Regions from separate parts of the Kocuria flava genome, predicted to be linked through region 2. Evidence: predicted binding sites of a transcription regulator. Region 2 holds the regulator's gene; the other holds the start of a gene.
The links. Region 2 encodes HrcA, which represses chaperone genes, less so after heat shock. Its sites were predicted from a motif close to TTNGCACTCGNNNNNNNCGAGTGCNAA; they were not measured.
Positions count from the first base shown of each region.

Region 1: a site for HrcA is predicted at 1,444-1,470, ahead of groL (chaperonin GroEL). Genes of this name have one in related genera too.

Region 1 is NZ_CP013254.1:1,457,854-1,461,129, forward strand. Features, by position in the region: gene AS188_RS06565 (SDR family oxidoreductase) at 1-147, shown strand, start outside; gene AS188_RS17770 (DUF3263 domain-containing protein) at 144-503, shown strand; gene AS188_RS06575 (hypothetical protein) at 500-730, shown strand; gene AS188_RS06580 (GNAT family N-acetyltransferase) at 779-1,423, shown strand; gene groL (chaperonin GroEL) at 1,676-3,276, shown strand, end outside.
Region 2 is NZ_CP013254.1:2,466,216-2,469,491, reverse strand. Features, by position in the region: gene AS188_RS11025 (DUF3097 family protein) at 1-738, opposite strand, end outside; gene hrcA (heat-inducible transcriptional repressor HrcA) at 949-1,950, shown strand; gene dnaJ (molecular chaperone DnaJ) at 2,030-3,181, shown strand; gene AS188_RS11010 (16S rRNA (uracil(1498)-N(3))-methyltransferase) at 3,178-3,276, shown strand, end outside.

The DNA.
Region 1 (3,276 bases), 1.0 Mb from region 2:
ATCCAGGCCGGGCTCGGCAACCCCTACGAGCCCGAGCGCTACCTGCGCCCGGAGTCGGTGGCCGCCGCGGTGCGCGCCGTCGTGGACGCCGGCGAGGACGCGCAGCTGACCACGGTCTCGGTCCGCCCCCGGTCCGAGCAGCGGTGAGCGGGCAGCGGCCAGGGCCCGCGGGTCCGGGGGAGGCCCCGGACCCGCACGAGCACGCCGGCCCGGAGGAGCCTCCCGGCGCGGAGGAGCACCCCGCCGCGGACGGGCGCCCGGACGAGGAGCAGGGCGCCGGCGGGGCGGAGGGCCTGGACGAGCTCGACCGGCAGATCCTCGCCCTGGAGAACCTGCAGTGGAAGTACCAGGGCGCCAAGGAGATGGAGATCCGGCGCCGGCTGAACCTCTCGCCCACCCGCTACTACCAGCGGCTCAACGTGCTGCTCGACAGCCGGGCCGCGCTCGCCCACGACCCCATGCTCGTGACGCGGCTGCGCCGGCAGCGGGGGGACGCCGGATGAGCGTGCCCGCCCGCGACGAGTTCGACGACGTCCCCGAGGGCGGTCCGCGCCAGGGCGCGCACCGCGCGGAGCCGGCCGCCGCCCGGGTCGGGGCCGGGGAGCTCACCGCGATCGTGCTCGCCGGGGCCCTGACCCTCGGGGTCGGCGCGTGGGCGGCCGGGCCCGGACTCGGCGCCGCCGGGCCCGGCGTGCCCCGTCCCGCCGCCACCGGCCCCGCCGCGCCCTGACCCCGGGCCGCGGCAGCCGCCCCACCCGCCCCACGAGAGGACCGACCTGTGCGAATCGACGGCGAGAGAGTGCGCCTGCGGGACTGGACCGAGGCGGACCTGGCCGCCTACGAGGCCTGGATCGTGCCCCCGGAGGACGGCGGCGAGCACGCGTGGCAGCGCACCGACGGGCCCTTCTACCCCAACTTCACCGCCGAGTCCGCGCAGCGCTGGCTGACGGTGCTGCGCGGGCACGTCGAACAGGCCGACTGGCCGGACCCGCGCGAGACCATGGTCGTGGCCGACGCCCGCGACGACCGGTTCATCGGGCAGGTCTCCTGGTACTGGACCGAGAAGCCCACGGAGGACCCCGGCACCGGCACCCACCTGCTGCCGCTGCGCTCGCTGGGGATCACGATCTACTCCCCGGAGCACTGGCGCGGCGGCTGGGGCACCGAGGCCCTGCGGCTGTGGATCGACCACCTCTTCGCCCGCTCGGACTCCCACCGGCTCGACCTCGAGACGTGGACCGGCAACGAGGGCATGTGCCGGGTCGCGCGCAAGCTCGGCCTCACCGAGGAGGCCCGCTTCCGCCGCGCCCGCAAGGTCGCCGGGCAGTTCCACGACCGGCTCTTCTTCGGCGTCCTCCGGGAGGAGTGGCAGGGGCCGGGCGGGGCCGGCGCGGCGTCGTCGCCCTCCCCGGGCGACACCTGAGCCCGGAGGGCTCAATGGGGTTTGCACTCTCCCCGGACGAGTGCCAAGATTGCGATTAGCACTCAGTCGCGTGGACTGCCAGCGGACCCGGTCCCCGGGCCGGACCCGGCGTCACGGGCGCGCGAGTGGGAACTCAGCCACCACGGTGAGGTGGCGTGCGGCCCCGGGAAGAGACCGGTGCCGCACGCGCCGTCCGTCGCGGGCACCGTGGAGGCCGACCGTTTGTCTACCGTCCAGGAGGGACGAAGTTCCATGGCAAAGATGATTGCTTTCGACGAAGAGGCCCGCCGCGGTCTCGAGCGCGGCCTGAACACCCTCGCCGACGCCGTCAAGGTCACCCTCGGCCCGCGCGGCCGCAACGTCGTGCTCGAGAAGGCCTGGGGCGCCCCGACGATCACCAACGACGGCGTGTCCATCGCCAAGGAGATCGAGCTCGAGGACCCCTACGAGAAGATCGGCGCCGAGCTCGTCAAGGAGGTCGCCAAGAAGACCGACGACGTCGCCGGTGACGGCACCACCACCGCGACCGTCCTGGCCCAGGCGCTCGTCAAGGAGGGCCTGCGCAACGTCGCCGCGGGCGCCGACCCCCTGAGCCTCAAGCGCGGGATCGAGAAGGCCGTCGAGGCCGTCACCGAGGAGCTGCTCACCTCCGCCAAGGAGGTCGAGACCGAGGACCAGATCGCCGCCACCGCGTCCATCTCCGCCGGCGACGCCGAGATCGGCCGCCTCATCGCCCAGGCGATGGAGAAGGTCGGCAAGGAGGGCGTGATCACGGTCGAGGAGTCCAACACCTTCGGGCTGGAGCTCGAGCTGACCGAGGGCATGCGCTTCGACAAGGGCTACCTCTCCGGCTACTTCGTCACCGACGCGGACCGCCAGGAGGCCGTCCTCGAGGACCCCTACGTCCTCGTCGTGAACTCCAAGATCTCCGCCGTCAAGGACCTGGTCCCCGTCCTGGAGAAGGTCATGCAGGCCGGCAAGCCGCTGCTGATCATCGCCGAGGACGTCGAGGGCGAGGCCCTGGCCCTGCTGGTGCTCAACAAGATGCGCGGCTCCATCAAGTCCGTGGCCGTCAAGGCCCCGGGCTTCGGCGACCGCCGCAAGGCCCAGCTGGCCGACATCGCGATCCTCACCGGCGGCCAGGTCATCACCGAGGAGGTCGGCCTCTCCCTCGAGACCGCCACCCTCGACCTGCTCGGCCAGGCCCGCAAGGTCGTCGTGACCAAGGACGAGACCACCATCGTCGACGGCGCCGGCACCGCCGAGGAGATCGAGGGCCGCGTGGCCCAGATCCGCGCCGAGATCGCCAACTCCGACTCGGACTACGACCGCGAGAAGCTGCAGGAGCGCCTGGCCAAGCTGGCCGGCGGCGTGGCCGTGCTCAAGGCCGGTGCCGCGACCGAGGTCGAGCTCAAGGAGCGCAAGCACCGCATCGAGGACGCCGTGCGCAACGCGAAGGCGGCCGTCGAGGAGGGCATCGTCGCCGGCGGCGGCGTGGCCCTGATCCAGGCCGGCCAGAAGGCCTTCGAGAAGCTGCAGCTCACCGGCGACGAGGCCACCGGCGCCAACATCGTCAAGGTCGCCATCGACGCCCCGCTGAAGCAGATCGCCCTCAACGCGGGCCTCGAGGCCGGCGTCGTGGTCGACAAGGTCCGCGGGCTGGCCCAGGGCCACGGCCTCAACGCCGCCACGGGCGAGTACGAGGACCTCATGGCCGCCGGCGTCGCCGACCCGGTCAAGGTCACCCGTTCAGCCCTGCAGAACGCGGCGTCCATCGCCGGGCTGTTCCTGACCACCGAGGCCGTCGTCGCCGACAAGCCGGAGCCCGCGGGCGCCGGTGCCGGCGGCGAGGA
Region 2 (3,276 bases):
CTCCCGGTGCGGCCACCCCAGCGCCGCCGCCGTGCCCGTCTTCCAGTCCGTGCCCCGCGGCACCTCCGGCCACGCCTCGAAGCCCAGCACCCGCGGCCGCACCGCCTGCCAGATGTCCACGTACGGGTGGCCCAGCACCAGCACGTTGCCCGCCGCCCCCGGCACCCGCATCGTCTCCGCCGCGATCCGCGACTCCTTCGACCCCGCCACCAGGTGGTCCACCAGCACCCCGAGCCGCCGCCCCGGACCCGGCCCGAACTCCAGCACCGCCGCCGGCAGGTCGTCCACCCCGTGCAGCGGCTCCACCACGATCCCCTCCACCGCCAGGTCGTGGCCCCACACCTTCGCCACCAGCTCCGCGTCGTGGTAGCCCTCCACCCACACCCGCGAGGCCTTCGCCGTCGAGGCCCGCAGGCCCTCCACCGCCACCGACCCCGACCGGGTGCGCGCCGGCCGCCGCGGCCCCGCCGCCCGGCGCGGCTCCACGACGACGACGGGCTCGCCCTCCAGCAGGAACCCCGGACCCAGCGGGAACGCCTTCACCCGCCCCCGGCGGTCCTCCAGCCCCATCACCCGCATCCCCCCGATGGTCTCCAGGGACACCACGGCACCGACCCACCCCGTGCCCACGTCCTCCAGCAGCAGCCCCGGCTCCACCGGCACCTCCGCCGAGACCGGCCGCCGCCGCGCGAGGGCGTCGTCGTCGAGGGAGCGCGGCCCCCATCCGTAGGTGCTCATCCGTCCATCCCTTCCCGGCCCGCGCACGGGCAACGGGGCCGCGGACCGGCCGGAAGCGTACCAGGCCACACCCCGTGCCCCCGCCCCCCGCCCGGGGGCTACACTGGGGAAACTGGCACTGTGAGCGCCCGAGTGCCAGACCCGGCCCCGCGCCGGGACCACCCACCGCCACCGACGGGCGCCGGACCGGGACCGGGGAAGGAGCGCGACGTGAACCAGCCCAGACGCCTGCAGGTCCTGCAGGCCATCGTCGAGGACTACGTCCGCTACCGCGAACCCGTCGGCTCCAAGGCCCTCGTCGAGCGCCACCGCCTCGGCGTCTCCTCCGCCACCGTCCGCAACGACATGGCCGCCCTCGAGGAGGAGGGCCTCATCGCCGCCCCCCACACCAGCTCCGGGCGCATCCCCACCGACAAGGGCTACCGCACCTTCGTCAACCGCATCGCCGCCGTCAAGCCCCTCTCCGGCCCCGAACGCCGCGCCATCCAGAGCCTCCTCGACGACGCCGCCGACATCGACGACGTCATGGAGCGCACCGTGCGCCTGCTCGCCCAGCTCACCCACCAGGTCGCCGTCGTCCAGTACCCCCACGCCTCCGGCGTCACCGTCCGCCACGTCGAGCTCGTCGACCTCGGCGCCGGCCAGGTCCTCGTCGTCCTCATCCCCACCAACGGCCGCGTCGTCCAGCGCGTCGCCCCCGTCCCCGCACCCCTCGACGAGGACACCCTCCTCGAACTGCGCGCCCGCGTCCTCGCCGCCACCACCGGCCGCACCCTCACCGAGGTCCACGACGCCCTCGAGCTCGCCGCCGCCACCGCACCCCCCGCCCTCGCCGCCGTCGCCGAGACCGTCTCCGCGCTCGCCGCCGGCTCGACCGAGCACCGCATGGCCATGGCCGGGACCGCGAACCTCGCCCGCGCCACCGGGGACTTCAACCTGAGCATCGGGCCGGTCCTGGAAGCCCTCGAGGAGCAGGTGGTCATGCTCCGGCTGCTCTCCGAGATGGAGCAGGACGCCCGCGGCGTCGCGGTGCGCATCGGCGCCCCCAGCGCCGTGGACCCGCTGGCCGAGGCCGCCGTGGTGGCCACCGGCTACGGCCCGCAGGCCCAGTCCAAGGTGGGCGTGGTGGGGCCCATGCGCATGGACTACCCGTCCACCATGGCCGCCGTGCGTGCGGTGGCCCGCTACCTCTCCCGTATCCTCGGGGGCTGACCCTCGCGGGCCCCGGCCCCCGCCGTCCCCCGCGCAGCACCCGACCAGCATCCCGACCGACCCGACAGAACGGACCACGGTGAGCGATCACTACGAAACCCTGGGCGTGTCCCGCGACGCCAGCCCGGAGGAGATCAAGAAGGCCTACCGGAAGAAGGCCCGCCGGCTGCACCCGGACGTGAACCCCGGCACCGAGGCCGCCGAGGAGTTCAAGCGCGTCTCCCACGCCCACGACGTCCTCTCCGACCCCGAGAAGCGGCGCGTCTACGACGCCACCGGCAACGAGAACGGCACCGACACCGGCTTCGGCGGGGGCTTCCCCGGCACCGGCTTCGGCTTCCAGGACATCTTCGACACCTTCTTCCAGGGCGCCGGCGGCGCCGGGGCGGGCCGCCGCGGCCCGGCCTCCCGCACCCGCCAGGGACAGGACGCGCTGATCAACGTGCGCGTGTCCCTGCGCGACGCCGTCTTCGGCACCGAGAAGAAGATCACGGTCGACACGGCGGTGGTGTGCCCCACGTGCAACGGCACGTGCTGCCAGGAGGGCACCCAGCCCGAGACCTGCGAGGTCTGCCACGGCTCCGGGCAGGTCCAGCGCCAGGTCCAGTCCATCCTCGGCACCGTCGTCACCGCCGCCCCGTGCGCCACCTGCCAGGGCTTCGGCACCGTCATCAAGCACCCCTGCCACGAGTGCTACGGCGAGGGCCGCGTGCGCGACCGCCGCCCGTTGACCGTCAAGATCCCGGCCGGGGTCTCCACCGGCAACCGGATCCGGCTCTCGGGCCAGGGCGAGGCCGGCACCGCCGGGGGCCCCAACGGCGACCTCTACGTCGAGCTCAAGGTCGACCCCGACCCCACCTTCGAGCGGCAGGGCGACGACCTGCACGCCCGCGTGCGCCTGCCCATGACCTCCGCCGCGCTGGGGACGACGCTGACGCTGGAGACCTTCGACGGCGAGCGCGAGCTCGCGGTGGAGCCCGGCACGCAGACGGGGCACACCGTCACCCTCCACGACCTCGGCGCCACCCGCCTGCGCGGCGGGGGCCGCGGCGACCTGCACGTCCACCTCGAGGTCGAGACCCCCTCCGGGCTCGACGACGAGCAGCGCGAGCTCCTCGAGCAGCTCGCCCGGCTGCGCGGCGAGGAGCAGTCCACCGGCACCACGCTGAACTCCCCGGCCGGCTCCGGCGGGTTCTTCTCCCGCCTGCGGGACCGGTTCACCGACCTGTGAGCCGCCCCGTCTTCCGCGCCGACCCCGGCACGCTCGGGGCCGCCGCCCCCGGCGCCGAGGTCGTGGTCACGGGCCCGGAGGCCCGCCACGCCCTG